DNA from 2 places in the Pseudomonas sp. AC070 genome. Region 1 is predicted to be linked to the other one. Evidence: riboswitches for the same ligand, from Rfam matches in the RefSeq annotation. Region 1 holds a riboswitch; the other holds the start of a gene.

What was found. Region 1 has a riboswitch for cobalamin ahead of ACZZ0Q_RS20285 (TonB-dependent receptor domain-containing protein). Riboswitches for the same ligand answer to the same signal wherever they lie in the genome.
Region 2: it holds a riboswitch for cobalamin, as region 1 does, so the genes downstream of both, cobO (cob(I)yrinic acid a,c-diamide adenosyltransferase) here and ACZZ0Q_RS20285 (TonB-dependent receptor domain-containing protein) in region 1, are expected to answer to the same signal.

The regions. Positions count from the first base shown of each region.
Region 1 is NZ_OZ409871.1:4,527,815-4,536,481, reverse strand. Features, by position in the region: gene ACZZ0Q_RS20290 (cobalamin-binding protein) at 1-339, shown strand, start outside; gene ACZZ0Q_RS20285 (TonB-dependent receptor domain-containing protein) at 637-2,538, opposite strand; cobalamin riboswitch at 2,627-2,859, opposite strand; gene ACZZ0Q_RS20280 (methyl-accepting chemotaxis protein) at 2,941-3,639, opposite strand; gene hemN (oxygen-independent coproporphyrinogen III oxidase) at 5,443-6,825, shown strand; gene dxs (1-deoxy-D-xylulose-5-phosphate synthase) at 6,871-8,667, opposite strand, start outside.
Region 2 is NZ_OZ409871.1:2,547,665-2,556,331, forward strand. Features, by position in the region: gene ACZZ0Q_RS11400 (chemotaxis protein CheA) at 1-2,193, opposite strand, end outside; gene ACZZ0Q_RS11405 (STAS domain-containing protein) at 2,204-2,518, opposite strand; gene ACZZ0Q_RS11410 (response regulator) at 2,520-2,885, opposite strand; gene ACZZ0Q_RS11415 (methyl-accepting chemotaxis protein) at 2,919-3,941, opposite strand; cobalamin riboswitch at 4,166-4,403, shown strand; gene cobO (cob(I)yrinic acid a,c-diamide adenosyltransferase) at 4,553-5,164, shown strand; gene ACZZ0Q_RS11425 (cobyrinate a,c-diamide synthase) at 5,164-6,510, shown strand; gene bluB (5,6-dimethylbenzimidazole synthase) at 6,507-7,157, shown strand; gene cbiB (adenosylcobinamide-phosphate synthase CbiB) at 7,154-8,086, shown strand; gene cobD (threonine-phosphate decarboxylase CobD) at 8,079-8,667, shown strand, end outside.

The sequences.
Region 1 (8,667 bases):
CCGCTGCCGGTGTTCTATCAGGTGTGGAATTCGCCGCTGTACACGGTGGGGGCGCAGATCATCAGTGATGCGCTGGGCGTATGCGGGGCGAAAAACGTATTTGCCGACGTGGCGCTGCCAGCGCCGCAGGTGAGCGTCGAAGCGGTGCTGCAGCGTGATCCCCATGTGATTGTCGGCGGCGATCAGGCGCAATTAGAAAGCTGGGCGCGCTGGCCACAGCTCAAGGCGGTGCAGCGTCAGCAGTTGCTGGTGCTGCCCGATAAAGGCATTGAACGGCCGAGTTTGCAGATGCTTGTGGCGACTGAGCGGCTTTGTGAGGCGTTGGCGGGGATGCGTTGAGCGTTGTGGCTGAGCGGAAATGCTGCCCAGCCGCTCTTACAGCAACCGATTTTATAACGCGCTCGGCTCGAAATTCTGGATCCCGAATCGTCGGACCGCCGCCTGCGCGAGGATGACGAAGGTTTATGTCATTTCCCCCGTCATCCTCGCGCATGCGGGGATCCAGAATTGTGGTCTTTACGCAACTCTTTGGCCGCTTATGCAAAAAAGCATCGCGGCTAAAGCCGCTCCCACAGGGGACGCGCGCGCGGTTTATAAAACTGTGGGAGCGGCTTCAGCCGCGATTCCTGCAACCACCTAAATCGCCGGCGTCCACACAAACCCAACTGTCGCCGTACGCCCATCCTCGCGATACCCGTGGTATTCGCCGTCATGGTTGTACAGCGCCCGGCTGTAGTCGTTATCCAGCACGTTATCGACACTGAAATTCAGCGCCAGCTCGCCGGTCGCCTGCCAACTGCTGCGCAGTCCCAGCAGCCCGTATCCGGGCAATTCCCGCGTATTACCCACATCGTCGTAGCTGCCGCTCACGGCTTGCCAATTGGCGCCCACGCTCAGCGCGCCGAAGCGGCGGTCGAGGTCCAGGTTCAGCGTGCGTTTGGCCCGGCGCGGCAGGGCGTGGCCGGTTTCGCGGTCGCGGGCGTCGAGCCAGGTGGCGTTGGCGGAGGCTTGCCAGCCGACCACGTCTCGCTCCAGCGTCAACTCCACGCCTTGTAAGCGCGCGGTGTTGAGGTTCACCGCGCAGTACAAAAACGTCGCCGGGTCGCAGAGCTCGGTGCTGATCAGGTCACGCACGTCGTTACGGTAAGCGGCCAGGCTCCAGCGCGTGGCCAGGTGCTCGCCGCGCAGTTGCAGTTCGTAGGTTTTCGAGTGCTCGGGTGACAGGCCCGGATTGCCGACATAGCCGTTGCCGTCATCCGGCCAGTACAGCTCGTTGTAAGTCGGCGCGCGAAAGCCTTCGCTGTACGAGGCGATCACCGAGGTGCTGTCGCCCACCGGCACGGTCAGCGCGCCGTTCCAGGTGTTCTCGCTGCCGAACTGTTCATTCTTGTCGTGGCGCACGCCCAGCTCGGTGGCGAACCCGTTGCCTTGAAAGCGATGCTGTACGAACGCCGCCTGGTTCCAGCGGGTTTGCTGGTTGTATTCGGTGCTGCTGTGCAACTCGTCCTGATAAAAATCCACCCCGGCGAGCACAGTGTTTTGATCGCCCAGTTGCAGGGTGTTCAGCCACGAAACCGAATCGCGGTAGGTGTTGAACACGCTGACTTCGTCGCTGAGTTTGTCCTGGCTTTTCTGCCGGCTTTCGCTGTGGCCGGCTTCCCAGCGGCTGCTCCAGAGGTCATTGAACTGCGCGTCGACAAAACCGCTGCCGCTGCTGAGGGTGAAGTCGGTGTAGGGCTGCTGTGGATAGCTGAGAAAGGTGCTCATGTCGAAGCGGCCGAAGGGGTTGTCGTACTCGTTGCGGCCGCGCTGGTCGAGCAGGCTGACGCCGCCTTCGACGCGCTCGTTGAATTGGTGACTAAGGTTGAAGCTCAGGGCTTTGTTGCGGTAGGCGTCGTGGTCGCTGTCGGCATCGTACGACTGGCCGGTGCGGTCGCTGCCGACCGTTTCGTCGAGGCTGCCGTTGAGGCTGAAACGCGTCTGTTCATCGCCGCCACTGAGGCCCAGGCTGCGCTGCCAGCTTTGCTGACTTCCAGCGCTGACGGCCAGGCGCGGTTGCAGGCCGCTGTCGCCACGACGGGTAAAAATCTGCACCACGCCGCCAATGGCATCGCTGCCATACAAGGCCGAGCGCGAGCCGCGCACCACCTCGATGCGTTCGATTTGTTCAAGGCTTAGAAACTGCAAACTGGCGCCGCCATCGGAGGCCGAACCGATGCGTTGGCCGTCCACCAGAATCAGGCTTTGAGTGTTGCTGCTGCCGCGAATAAACAGTGAGGTGTTGCTGCCGCGCCCGCCGTTTTGCACCAGCTGCATGCCGGGCACGCGGGTGAGCAGGTCGGTAATGGAGCGGGGCTGCAAGCGTTCGATATCGGTGCGGGTGAACACCGTGGCCGCCGCGGTGGCCTGGTCTAACGGCTCGGCGCTGCGGCCGGAGGTGATGACGGTATCTTGCAGCTTCAGCGCCTGGTCGTTGCTTTGCGCCTGCACTACAACGGGCAGCAGCAACGCGGGCAGGGCGAGATGTCGGTACTTCATGGAGTATTCCTCAAAAGATTTTTGAGGAGGGCATGGCAAGCGTGGCGCGTGAAGGCGCCTGCGCTTGATGGTGCTGCCCTCCGCAACACCAGTCGATTCCATGCAGGCCGGTCTCCGGGCTCTCGACTGAAAGGGCATCCTTTCCTGCCGCGATCACCTTCCCAGGTACAAACCCAGTGGTGTGTCGATCGGGCATGCAGCGTGGCTGCGGTCGATTACCGTTGCGGGGGCAGCGCCGGGATGGCTCCTATGGAGCGCACCGGCTTCCCGTTTAACGCCGGGCTCGTGTGAGCCGGACGCACCTGCGTGGACAAACGCCGCGCACCGTAGCGGTGGCGGCGGGGTGGGTCAAGCGGCGGGGGATCGGTGGGAGAGGCTTCAGTCTTGCTTGCGACGTACCGGTTATGCGCTCGGCTCTGCCTGGCCAAGCCGGCTGGCGGCTTTGTGCAGGTCGAGCACCAACCGCTCCAGAGCACGGGCGGCGAGCTGGGTTTGGTTCGCGGCCTCGGCGCTTTGGCCGGCGCCCGAGCTGATGGTTTGCGCTTGCAGATTGGCGGCTTGCGCCTGGTCGCGCTGCGATTGCATGGCGCGGCTGATTTCGCCGATCTGCGTCTGCATGCCGGCTACTTCCTGGTGAATGCGCTGCAACGCATGGTTCGCCTGCGTGGCTTGGTCAACGCTGGTGCCAACGCTGGTTTGGCATTGCTGCATCGAGCCGACGGCCTGCACGGCTTGCTGACGCATGCTGTGCAGGCTCTGGGCGATGGCGTGCGTGGCCTCGGCGGTGCGCTGGGCGAGGTTGCGCACTTCCTCGGCGACCACGGCAAAGCCACGTCCCGACTCGCCGGCCCGCGCGGCTTCAATGGCGGCGTTGAGCGCCAGCAGGTTGGTCTGCTCGGCGATGCCGCGAATGGTTTCGCTGATGCTCTGCACCGCCACCGTGTGTTGGCTCAGGCCTTCGATGGTGCGGGTGGCATCGCTGACCAGGCTGGCCAGGCGGCTGATTTGTTCGGTGGTTTGCTGCACCACGCTGGCGCCTTCCTTGGCCAGTTGCAGCGCTTGTTGCGAAGCATGTTCGCTGCCCAGGATGTGCTCAGTCATGGCGCTGATGCTGTGACTAACCCCTTGGGTAGCTTCGGCGGTCGCTTGGGCGGCGCTGTTCTGCTGGTTCGCGCACAGGCTGACGGTGCTGGAGGTCTGGTTGAGCGCGGCGCTGGTGTGGTGCAACGCGCTACCGGCAGAAACGATGCTCTGCATGGTGTCGTCCATTTTGTCGACGAAGCTATTGACCCAGCCCGCCAGCGAGCCGGTTTCATCGGCTTGCAACTGGTTTGCGCTGAAGCGGTTGCTCAGCGGCGCGCCACACTCGGCGGTGTCCAGAAAGAAGTCGCACAGCGCCTGCAATTTCTGGCTGCGCGGACGCAGGCTGAAGTACCAGAAATTGAACAACACCAGCGCGCTCACGCCAAACAGCGCCCAAGGCAAATGTTCACCTTGCCAGCCCAGGCCGGCGTGGGCGCCGTACAGCAACGCGGCGGCGACCCCGACATTCAGCAGCAGCGCTTTGAGCAAGGTGTAACTCAGGCTGCGCGGGCGATACACCTCTTCCAAGTCGCCCTCGCACATCATCCCCCACGTATCGGGCGAGCCCGGCAGGTTGAGGGTCAGACCGGCGCCGACTACCGGCACGCGGCGGTAGTCCGGGTAGCCGGGATAGAGGACGAACAGGTTGCTGCCGCAGCGCATGGTTTCGCGTACGCCGGGGTGCAACTCCTGGGTGGCGGGGTCGGTAAAGCGCAATTCGAATTCGGTGTGTTGGGTAACGCGCACGGTGCCGAAGGGCGTGTGCACGCCATCCTTGAGGTTCTCGCCGGCGCTGAACGTGCTGTCTTCAAAGCGTGAGCGGGACAGCGCGGTGCCGGGCGCGATGGCCGGGTCATACACCGACTTGATCATAAATAGGTAGTTGTCGCCGGAGTCGCGGTACACGTGGCCGGCTTCGCGTTGGATCAGGTCGCTCATCACATCGTTGGGAATGCGCGCGCACAGGCAGGCGACGGTTTTGCCGGCGACGATCAGCGGCTGGTGAAACATCAGCGTCACGGAGTCATGGAAGCGCGACGTGGTGGCGCCGAGCGTGGCGGTGACTTGATCTTTGTAAGGCCCGAGCAGAAACGGCGCGCGAAGACCGGCGGCCAGCGCCTTGGCGTCGTGGCGTTGCCCCATTCGCGGCGCATGGGTGGAGGCGAGCACCGTGCCGTCGGCGCCCACCACAAACAACTCCGACACTTCACGCATCGGCTCGGCAATTCGCTGCAACTGGGCGGCATCCACGCGTGGCCATTGCTCGCCCAACGTTGCTGCTACCTGATGCAGTTGCTGCCAATGTTGCTGCGTCCAGCCGAGCAACAATTGCGCGCGCGTGTTGGCCATGCCCGTGAAGGTTTTTTCCAGTCGCGCCGCCTGGTTGCGGTTGATCAGGCTGGCCCAGCGCAAGGCCCATTTGTTGTGCGTGCCCCACCAGGGCAGCCAACGCTTTTCGCGGCCGCTGAGGGCCATCTCGTGACTTTTAAGGTGCATGTCGGTGCTCGCAAATGACAAAGGGCAGTGCTTTGTCTAGCGTGCGCTTATTGCAATAACAGGACCGAAAGGCGCCGCTACTGGCCGATTGATGGCGCAATGACGCATTCCGCCAGATGAATGTCGCTTTTCTAGATGGGACGTACGTACTTTCCTCCGAAAGGTGCTGCGTCGAGCCGGCCGCAGCGCTGAGGATGCGCCGTATTGGTGCATGTCAGACGTCGGCTCTCCTGTAGGGATTTTCCGTCGGGTTGCGTCAAGTCAAGATCCGCTTTGTCGCAGCTTCCTAGACTGGCCGCCCACGCACTGCACCGGACCGCCGCCATGCTCGACGCCATTCATTGGGATGCTGACCTGATTCGCCGTTACGACCGCCCCGGTCCTCGCTACACCTCATACCCCACCGCCCTGCAATTCAACGAGAACGTCGCCGGCAACGCCTTGGTGCATGCCCTGAGCGAAAGCCGCGCGGCGTTGCGGCCGTTGTCGGTGTATGTGCACGTGCCGTTCTGCGCCAACATTTGCTACTACTGCGGCTGTAACAAGGTGATCACCAAAGACCGTGGCCGCGCGGTGCCGTATTTGCAGCGCCTGCATGAAGAAATCAGCCGCGTCGCCAGTCAACTCGACCGCCGCCAGGTGGTTGAGCAACTGCATTTTGGCGGCGGCACGCCAACCTTTCTTGGCCACACCGAGCTGCGCGAATTGATGCAGCACCTGCGCGAAAACTTCACCCTGCTCGACGGCGACAGCGGCGACTACGGCATCGAGATCGACCCGCGCGAAGCCGACTGGTCGACCATGGGCCTGCTCCGCGAGCTGGGCTTCAACCGCGTGAGCCTGGGCGTTCAAGACCTCGATCCTCAGGTACAGCAAGCCGTCAACCGCCTGCAAAGCTTCGAGCAGACCCGCGCCATTGTTGAAGCGGCGTGGACCTTACAATTTCGCTCGGTGAATATCGACCTGATCTACGGCCTGCCCAAGCAAACGCCCGATCGTTTTGCCTGCACGGTGGACAAGGTGATCGAGCTGCAACCCGATCGTTTGTCGCTGTTCAACTACGCCCACTTGCCTGAGCGTTTTATGCCGCAACGGCGCATCAGCGCGGATGACCTGCCAAGTCCGGCGGCCAAGCTGGAAATGCTTCAGCGCAGCATCGAACAACTGACAGCGGCGGGCTATGTGTACATCGGCATGGATCACTTCGCCCTGCCGGACGACGAACTGGCGGTGGCGCAGGAAGATGGCATGTTGCGGCGCAACTTCCAGGGCTACACCACCCATGGGCATTGCGACCTGGTGGGGCTGGGCGTGTCGGCCATCAGCCAGTTGGGCGATTTGTACTGCCAGAACAGCAGCGACCTGCCGCGTTATATGGCCGCCATCGACGAAGGCCATTCGGCCGTGGTGCGTGGGCTGTTGTGCAACGATGACGACCGCATTCGCCGTGCCGTCATCCAGCAACTGATCTGCGCTTTTAAACTCGATTTCAGCCTGATCGAAAGTGCGTTCAACATCGAGTTTCGCGGTTACTTCAACGAGGTGTGGCCGCAGCTTCAGCAGTTCGCGCGAGACGGTCTGATCGCCTTGAGCGACAACGCCATTCAGGTGCTGCCCGCCGGGCGCTTGCTGGTGCGCTCGGTGTGCATGTTGTTTGACCACTATTTAAGCGAGCAGAACAGCCAGCGATTCTCGCGGGTGATCTAAACAAAAAGGCCGGTCAATGGACCGGCCTTTTTCATGGCGAAGCGTTTACGCGGTGAGGGTGGGCGGCAAGCCCGCCGGTTCGAGCAGCGCCAGGCGCTCGCGAACCGCCGCCTCGATGCCGGCAGCGTCCAGCCCACATTCAGCCAGCATGGTTTGCGGCTTGGCATGTTCCACGTAGATGTCTGGCAAGCCCAAATGCAGCACGGGCTTGAGCAGATTCTCGCGCGCCAGGAACTCACTGACCGCAGCGCCCGCGCCACCCATGATGGCGTTTTCCTCCACCGTCACCAGCAAGCTGTGCTCAGCTGCCAATTGGCGAACCAGGGCTTCGTCCAAGGGTTTGACGAAGCGCATGTCCACCACCGTGGCATCCAGCTTATCGCCCACCAGCAGCGCATCGGCCAGTTGCACGCCGAACACCAACAGCGCGACGCCCTGGCCCTTGCGGCGGACCACGCCTTTGCCGATTTCCAATGGCACTAACGCGGGGTCGATCGCCGCATTGGGGCCCGAGCCGCGCGGATACCGCACAGCCGCCGGGCCGTTGAACAGGTAGCCGGTGGTCAGCATACGGCGCAGCTCGTTCTCGTCGCTCGGCGTCATCACCAGAATGCCGGGGATGCAGCGCAGGTAAGACAAATCGAAACTGCCGGCGTGAGTTGGGCCGTCTTCGCCCACCAGGCCCGCGCGGTCAATGGCGAACAGCACATCCAGATGCTGCACCGCCACGTCGTGAATCAGCTGGTCGTAACCACGCTGCAAAAACGTCGAATAAATCGCCACCACCGGCTTGGCGCCTTCGCAGGCCATACCGGCGGCAAGGGTCACGGCGTGTTGTTCGGCAATCGCCACGTCGAAATAGCGCTGCGGAAAACGCTCGCTAAAGGCGACCAGATCCGAACCTTCCTTCATGGCCGGGGTAATGCCCGTTAGGCGCGCATCGGCTTCAGCCATGTCACACAGCCATTGCCCAAACACCGCCGAGTACTTCGGCCCGCTGGGCTTTTTCGGCACGGCTGGCGCGTTAACCGGCTCCAGCTTGGTGATGGCGTGGTAACCAATCGGGTCCAGCTCGGCCGGGGCGAAGCCTTTGCCTTTTTTGGTGATCACATGCAAGAACTGCGGGCCTTCCAGCTCGCGCATATTGCGCAGGGTGGTGATCAGTGTCGGCAGGTCATGGCCGTCGATAGGGCCGATATAGTTCCAGCCCAGCTCTTCGAACAAGGTGCCGGACACCAACATGCCCTTGGCGTGCTCTTCGGTTTTGCGCGCAATTTCCCAGGCGCCAGGCAGGCGCGACAGCACCTTTTTGCTGCCCTCGCGCATGTTGGCGTAGGTGCGGCTTGAGAGAATTTTTGCCAGGTGATTGGACAGACCGCCGACGTTTTTCGAAATCGACATGTCGTTGTCGTTAAGCACCACGAGCATATTGGCCTTCACGTCGGAGGCGTGGTTCAACGCCTCGAACGCCATGCCCGCCGTCAGCGCGCCATCACCGATTACCGCCACCGACTTACGCTTGCTGCCCTGCAACTGAGCGGCAATGGCCATGCCCAGCGCGGCGCTGATGGAGGTGCTGGAATGGCCGACGCCAAAGGTGTCGTACTCGCTCTCGCTGCGACGCGGGAAGGCGGCGATGCCGTCTTTCTGCCGCAGCGTGTGCATCAGCTCGCGGCGCCCGGTGAGGATTTTATGCGGATACGCCTGATGGCCTACGTCCCACACCAGCCGGTCGTCCGGGGTGTCGAACACATAGTGCAGCGCGATGGTGAGCTCGATGACACCCAGGCCGGCACCGAAGTGTCCGCCGGTTTTGCCAACGGTATACAGCAGCTCCTGGCG
Region 2 (8,667 bases), 2.0 Mb from region 1:
GGAGCCGGTGAGGTCCGGTCGCGGTTGGTTAGCGCGCGAGTCGGCCTCGACGCTGTGTTGCAGGGTGTTGAACAGACTGGCGATATCCAGGATCAAGGCGATTTGCCCGGAGCCGAGAATGGTGGAGCCGCTGATGCCTTGCAGGTGTTGGAACAGCAGGCCCAGCGGCTTGATAACGGTTTGCAGCTCGCCGTGCAGGTGGTCGACGATCAACCCGGCCTGCTGGCGGCCAAAATTGACCACCACAATGTTGCGGCGGTTGGTGTGGCTGGCGGGCAAGCCAAAGTGCGCGGCGAGGTCGATGCACGGCAGCGGTTTGCCGCGCAGCTCGATGTAGCCATAGGTGCAGCGCGCCAATTGGGTGGCGTCCAGCTCGATGCATTCGGTGACCAAATCCAGCGGCACCACCAAGTGTTCATCGCCCAGGCTGACCAAAAAGCCATCGATGATTGCCAGGGTCAGCGGCAGGCGAATGCGGAAGGTGGTGCCTTGGCCGAGCACCGAATCGATGTCGATGCTGCCGCGCAGGGCATCGATGGCGCTGCGCACCACGTCCATGCCAACACCACGGCCGGAGAGGTCGGACACCGCGTCGGCGGTGGAGAAACCGGCGGCGAAAATCAGCCGTTGAATATCGTGTTCCGAGAGGTTGGCTTGGGCGTCGATCAAGCCCCGGGCGATGGCTTTTTCGCGGATGCGTGCGGTGTTCAGGCCGTGGCCGTCGTCGCTCACTTCAATCACGATCATGCCCGACTCGTGGTAGGCATTCAGGCGCAGCAAGCCCTGCGCCGATTTGCCGGCCGCCGCGCGTTGTTCGGCGTTTTCGATGCCGTGGTCGATGGCGTTGCGCACCAGGTGGGTGAGCGGGTCGGCCAGTTGGTCGATCACCGATTTATCCAGCTCGGTGTCGGCGCCGCGAATGTCCAGGCGGATGTCTTTGCCCAGTTGCTGGCTGACGTCGCGCACCACGCGGTGGAAGCGGTTGAAGGTGTCGCCAATTTCGATCATGCGCATTTTCAGCGCCGCTTCACGAATTTGCTCGACGTGATGATTCACCGTTTGCGCGCTTTCAATGCATTGGGCGTTGCCGTGCTTTTGCGCGTGCAACTGCGCGCCGGCCGCGCTGATCACCAGTTCGCCGACCAGGTTGATCAGCTCGTCGAGTTTGTGCGCGGCCACGCGAATCGGGCTGTCGTTCACACGTTTATCGCGGGAGGCTTTTTGTTTGGCCAGCGCTGCGTCTACGGCTTTCGGTGCGACCATGCCCTGGCTCACCAGCACTTCGCCAAGCGCGGGTTTTTCATCGGTGGCGCTGGCTTGCAGGTGCAGCCCGGTTTGCAGTTCGTGTTCGGTGAGCAGGCCGGCGGTGACCAGAATCTGGCCAATGCGCGCATCGCTTTCGGGCAACTGCTGAATAAGCTTGAGGTAGTCATCCAGCACGCTGTCGGGCGGCAAGATGTGCAAGGTGCAGAAGTCGCGGATGAACTCGAACACCTCTTCAATTTCGGTTTTGCTGGCCTCGCTTTGCAGGTCAATTTCCAAACCCAGGTAGCAGCTTTCCGGGTCCAGATCGGCAAGGGCTGGCAGCGTGTCGTCGATCAACGCCAGGTGGTTGATATCGCCCAGGCGCGCCAGGTAACGCACAAATGACGCCGGGTCGAAACCGTTGCGCAGCAGGTCGGCGTGAAAGCGCAGGGAAATGTGCCAGGCCGCCGATTTACCCAGCGAGGCCACGACCGGCGCCGCGCTGGCAGGTTCATGGGCAGCCGTTACTGGCATGGCGCCCGGCACGGCCTGCGCATGTTCAGCCAAGGTGGCCAGCAGTTGCGCCTGATGCTCTTCATCCACCGGCAGCTCGCCGCTGTGCGGATCGATCAAGGCGACCATGGAAGCGATTTCATCCAGGCAGCGCAGCAGCACGGAAATCAGCGCCGGGGTCAGGGTGCCGGCGCCGTCGCGCACGGCCATCAGCAGGTTTTCCAGGTGATGGGTAAAGCCCACCAACGGCGTCAGCGAGAACAAACCCGCCGAACCTTTGATGGTGTGCATGGCGCGGAACAGGCCGCTCAGGGCCTCTTCGTCAGTGGGCGACTGGTCCAGTTGCAGCAGGTATTCCTCGGCCTGCTTGGTCAGCTCGCTCGCTTCTTCGATAAAGCCCAGCAGCAGTTGCGTCCACTGTTCGCCGTTCAGCATGGGGTGGCCCTCAGGCCTGGGCTGCCGACAACGGCAGCAAATGAGAGAGGCGCAACAGGGCGAGCAGCTCGAGTACGGCGGCGGCCGGGTTGCAGGTTTCCAACACGATGCCCAGCTGTTGCAGCGACTTGTGCAAGGCCAGCAACAGCTGCACGCCGGCGGTGTCGAGTTCTTCCACCTCGCTCAGGTCCAGGCGCCAGGCCGGCACGTGCGTGTCGCTGTTGAGCACGGCGGCGAGCTCGGTGTGGGCCTGACTCACTTCATAAATGGTCAGGCTGCCGGCAATGGCCAACTGGCCGGGGGCAGGGTGGCTGAGCTGAAACATGTCAGCTGGCCAACTTGTCGACGGCCGACAACAACTGCGCCGGCTGGAACGGTTTGACGATCCAGGCGCGCGCACCCGCTGCCTGGCCTTCGGCCTTTTTGTTTTGCTCGCTTTCGGTGGTCAGCATGACGATGGGGGTGAACTTGTATTCCGGCCGCGCCTTGAGTGCCTTGACCAGGCCGATGCCGTCGAGATTGGGCATGTTCACGTCGCTGATGATCAGGTTGACCTTTTGCCCGGTCAGCTTGGCCAGCGCATCGCGGCCGTCGACGGCCTCAATCACTTGGTGGCCGGCGCCGGTGAGGGTCATTTTCACCAGTTGGCGCATGGACGATGAGTCATCGACGATCAAAATGGTTTTGGCCATGGGGCAGGGCTCCGTCAGGGCAAGGAAAAGGCGTTAGAAAAAGGTGATGTCGTCTTGCGCAGCGCGGCTTTTGCCGGCTGCACGGCGGCCGCCGCGTTCTTCGTCGGTGGTGAATTGGCTGCGCAGTTCACGCAGCCAGCGCTGCGGGTCGCTGATGATCGGGTCCTGGTTTTGCAGCGCGCTTTGCAAGCGCTGCATGTCGCTTTGCAAGTGGTCGAGCATCTGGTCGGAGCGGTCCTGAAACTGCAGGCTGACGACGATTTCCTGAATGTCGCCCTGGGTGACGCGGGTGTCCTGTTGCAGTTCGAGCGAGCTGTGGGTCAGCTCGTCGAGGTTGGCCGACAGGCCCTGCATGATTTCGCCGGCCACCTGATCGAGGTAACGCAGGTTGCTTTCTTCGCTGGTCGACAGCTGATCGGCCGCGCCAACGGTGGACTGGATGGCTTTGTTGATTTCGCCGACTTTCTCGACCATGCGCTGGCCGGTTTCGGCCGACAGGCTGGACAGCTTGCGCACCTCATCGGCCACTACCGAGAAGCCGCGGCCGTACTCGCCGGCACGCGCCGCTTCGATGGCGGCGTTAAGGGCGAGCAGGTTGGTTTGGCTGGCGATGTCCTGCACGTGCTTGGACATGCTCTGCAATTCGCTGGCGTAGCTGTTCAGGTGGCCGACGGTGGCGAGCAGTTGCTTGCGGTTGTCGCTGGCGGCGTGAAAGGCGCTGGTCACTTCGTCGAGGCGCGCGTTGGCGGTGCGCAGGCTGTCGCCGATGCCGTTGTTGCCGAGCACGCTTTCGGAGCGGTTGAGGGTTTGTTGCAGGCGGTCGACCAGGCTGGCGAAGCGGTCGAAGAGGGCGCTGACGTTACTGCCCAGCAGTTGGCGCACCTGGCCAAGGTTGTCGTTCCAGGTGGGCAACAGCGCAGTGAGCAGCGGTTGGTTGTCCAGGGTCGGCGCGGTTTCTTCAACGTAAACCGGCTCGGCCACGGGCGCCTTGCTCGGCCTAACAAACACGCCGGCCAATGCAGTAACGGCAAGACCGGCACCGGCCAACCACGGCATGGACACGCCCAGGCCAACAAGGCTGATGACAACTCCAAGGTACAGCGCGCTATAGGCCAACACGGCAAATTCCCGACCAGGTTCAAGGTGGGCGAACTATAGGCAGCCGCGCATAACCGAAAAATCGGGGCACCCCCTACACGCTTTGTAGGGGTTTCCCCTATACAGAAGTGCGCCGAGTTGGCGCCCCCCGCCGAATTGACGCTCAACCTGCAACCCTCTAACCTGCCACCCTCGCTTCAGGTGCCGCCATTTGGCGGTGAAACAGGGAAGTCGGTCCCGCTTGTTTTGCACGTGTTGCGCGTACAAAAGAAACGGCACAAGCCGACGCTGCCCCCGCAACGGTAATTGAGCTGAACACCGCACTAGCCACTGTGTTGAACACGGGAAGGCGCGCTGTTCTGTTGGCCATCACTGGCCGCGCTCATTAGCCCGGAGACCGGCCTGTCGCAGTACCACGGCATTGCGGAGGGCTTTGTCTGGCGTCGGGTGATTGCCTGCAATCCCTGCGTCTGCCGTTCTCCGCTAGCCTCAACCACGCCAATGAAAAACCACTGCCGCGCGCTGGGTTTCATGGCCTGGACAATTGATGTTGAAGAGCTGAGACCGCAATGAGCGAATCCGCAGAACGCGACGCCCGCCACAAGGCGCGCATGGCCCGCAAAAAAGCCCTTATCGACGAGAAAATCGCCCAGGCGCAGAACGAATACGGCCTGCTGCTGGTGCACACCGGCAATGGCAAAGGCAAAAGCAGTTCGGCCTTTGGCATGGTGGCGCGGGCCTTGGGCCATGGCATGAAAGTGGGCGTGGTGCAGTTCATTAAAGGCGCGGCCAGTACCGGCGAAGAACGTTTCTTCCGCCGCTTCCCCGAAGAAGTCAGCTACCACGTGATGGGCGAGGGCTACACCTGGGACACCCAGGACCGCCAGCGCGACATCGACAAAGCAGTCGCTGCCTGGGCCGTGGCCAAAGACATGCTCAACGACCCGGCCATCGGCCTGGTGGTGCTGGATGAGCTGAATATCGCCCTGAAACACAACTACCTCGACCTCGACACCGTGCTCGCCGATATCGGCGGCCGCCCGGAATTTCAGCACGTGGTCGCCACCGGCCGTGGCGCGCCGCCTGCGCTCATTGAAGCGGCCGACACCGTGACCGAAATGGCAATGGTCAAGCACGCGTTCAAATCCGGCGTCAAAGCCCAGGCCGGGGTGGAGTTCTGATGCAGAGCCACGCATGCCCGGCGCTGTTGATCGCCGCACCGGCGTCCGGCCAGGGCAAAACCACCGTCACCGCCGCCCTGGCGCGCTTGCACACACGCCAAGGCAAACGGGTGCGGGTATTCAAATGCGGGCCGGATTTTCTCGACCCCATGATTCTCGCCCGCGCCAGCGGTGCGCCGGTGTACCAGCTGGATTTGTGGATGGTCGGCGAAGCGGAAAGCCGCCGCCTGCTCTGGGAAGCCGCCGCCGAGGCTGATCTGATTCTGATTGAAGGCGTCATGGGCCTGTTCGACGGCACGCCATCGGCGGCCGACCTGGCCCGTCACTTCGGCGTGCCGGTGCTGGCCCTGATTGACGGTTCCGGCATGGCGCAAACCTTCGGCGCCATGGCTCACGGCATGGCCACGTACCAGGCCGACCTGCCGTTCTCCGGCGTGCTCGCCAACCGCACCGGCAGCGCCCGCCACGGTGAAATTCTGCGCGACTGCCTGCCGCCTGCCATCAAGTGGTACGGCGCCTTGCCGCGCAGCGCCGCGATTGAACTGCCGAGCCGGCACCTGGGCCTGGTGCAAGCCGAAGAGCTGGAAGACTTGGACGCCCGTCTGGACGCCGCCGCCGACGCCCTGGCCGCCAGCGCCGACACCACGCTGCCGGCGCCGGTGCACTTCGCGCCGCCGCCCACGGCGCGGCATATTGCGCCGTTGCTCAACGGCGTGCGCATCGGCGTGGCGCGCGACACCTCGTTCGCCTTCCTCTACCAAGCCAACCTCGACCTGCTGCGCGAGCTGGGTGCCGAGCTGATCGAATTCTCGCCGTTGCGCGACAGCGCGTTGCCCGAGGTCGATAGCCTGTATTTGCCCGGTGGTTATCCGGAATTGCACCTGCAACCGCTGCAAGCCAACCAGGCCATGCGCGCCGCCATTCATGCCCACCACGCTGCCGGCAAACCGCTGCACGCCGAATGCGGCGGCATGTTGTATCTGCTTGACGCGCTGACCGACAAAGACGGCGCCAGCGGCGAACTGTTGGGCCTGTTGCCTGGCAATGCTCAGATGCATAAAAAGCTCAAAGCGCTGGCCTTGCAGGAAATCGAACTGCCCGAAGGCCGCGTGCGCGGCCATACCTATCACTACTCCGAACTGCACTGCGCCCTGGAGCCGCTGGCCCGTGGCGTGTGCCCGACCTACAAACGCACCAGCGAGGCGGTGTACCGCATCGGCCGGCTGACGGCTTCGTACATTCACTTGTATATGCCGTCCAACCCGGCCGCCGCGGCGGCACTGTTTCTGCCCGGCGCGGCGCCTGCTATCGCCCACGTTCAGCAGAGCGACGAGCAACTGGCATGACGGACCACGCCTACAGCGCCGCTGAGCGCGCGGCCGTGTACCGCGCCATTGCCGAGCGCCGCGACATGCGCCACTTCAGCAGCGGCGAAGTGGCGCCCGAGGTGCTGGCGCGCTTGCTCGAAGCGGCGCACCACGCCCCGAGCGTCGGCCTGATGCAGCCGTGGCGGTTTATCCGCATTACCCGTTCCGAGCTGCGCCATGCCATTCATGCGCTGGTGGAAGAAGAGCGGGTGCGCACTGCCGAGGCGCTGGAACAGCGCGCCGATGAATTTATGCGCCTGAAAGTCGAGGGCATTCGCGACTGCGCCGAGCTGCTGGTGGTCGCCCTCGGCGATGGCCGTGAGGCCCATGTATTTGGCCGGCGCACATTGCCAGAAATGGACCTGGCCTCGGTGTCCTGCGCGATCCAGAATTTCTGGCTGGCAGCGCGCGCTGAAGGGCTGGGCGTGGGCTGGGTGTCGATGTTCGAGCCGCAAGCGTTGGCCGAATTACTGCACCTGCCTGCTGGCGCCAAGCCGGTTGCCGTGCTGTGCGTGGGCCCGGTGCCGGAATTCTATGAAGCGCCGATGCTGCAACAGGAAGGTTGGGCGACGCCGCGACCGCTCAGCGAACTGCTATTCACCGACACCTGGCCGGAGGCGCAATGAGCATCGCCTTGCTCAGCGTCGCCGGAGTGGCGCTGGACGTCTGTTTCGGCGAACCCAAGCGCTGGCATCCGCTGGTGGGCTTTGGTCGTCTGGCCAACGCGCTTGAACAGCGCTTCAACCGCGCCTTTAGCGAAAACGCTGACGACGTCGGGCGCGGCTGGCGCAGCCATGGCGTGACCGCCTGGGTGCTTGCCGTGCTGCCGCTGACCGTCGCCGCCTGGCTGCTGAGCCTGCTGCCCTACATCGGCTGGCTGGTGGACATCGCCGCGCTGTACCTGGCCCTGGGCATGCAAAGCCTGACCGAACATGCGCAGCCGATTGTTCAGGCGCTGCGCGACGGTGATTTGGCCAAAGCCCGCGAGCGGGTGGGCTATATCGTCAGCCGCGACACCTCGGCCCTCGATGAGCACGGCGTGGCGTTGGCGGCCACCGAATCGGTATTGGAAAACGGCAGCGATGCGGTGTTCGCGGCCTTGTTCTGGTTCGTGCTGCTGGGCGCGCCCGGCGTGGTGTTGTACCGCCTGAGCAACACGCTGGACGCCATGTGGGGCTACCGCAACCCGCGCTTCGAGCGTTTCGGCTGGGCGGCGGCGCGCATCGACGACGTGCTCAATCTGATTCCCGCGCGGCTGGTGGCGCTTACCTACGCGCTGCTCGGCAACACGCGCCTGGCCTTGCGCTGCTGGTGGCGGCAGGGCTTCACCTGGTACAGCCCGAACGCCGGCCCAGTGATGGCGGCGGGCGCTGGTGCGCTGGGCGTAGCGCTGGGGCGACCGGCCATGTACCACGGCGCCCTGCGTGAACGCCCACCCTTGGGCGAAGGTCCGGCGCCGGATGCCGACACCATTGAGCGCGCCGTGCGGTTGGTGCGGCGCGGGGTTTTGCTGTGGCTGCTGGTGTTGCTGCTCGGAGGGCGCCTGTTTGCCTAAGCCCATCAGCGCCGGCCTGCTCCATGGCGGCCTGCTCCACGGCGGCCGACTGCAACAGGCCGCGCGTGACTACGGCATTGCCGTCGAAGACTGGCTGGACCTGTCCACCGGCATCGCGCCGTGGCCGTTTCCCCTGGCCGAGATTCCCGTCAGCGCCTGGGCGCGGCTGCCCGAAGATGACGACGGCTTAACCGCCGCTGCCTGCGCGTATTACGGCGTGGAGCAACTGCTGCCGGTGGCCGGTTCACAAGCTGCCATTCAACTACTGCCACGTTTGCGTGGGCGCAGTCGAGTGGGCGTGCTGTCGCCGTGCTACGCCGAACATGCCCACGCCTGGCGCGAAGCCGGGCACGATGTTCGCGAATTGACCGAGGCCGACGTCGCCGCGCAGCTCCATGAGCTAGACGTGCTCGTGGTGGTCAACCCCAACAACCCCACCGGCCGCCTGTGCCCGCGCGAACAGCTCGTGAGCTGGCACGCGAACCTGGCGGAGCGGGGCGGGTGGCTGGTGGTGGACGAAGCCTTTATCGACATCACCCCGCAACACAGCCTGGCGGCCGAGTGTCCGCGTGACGGCCTGA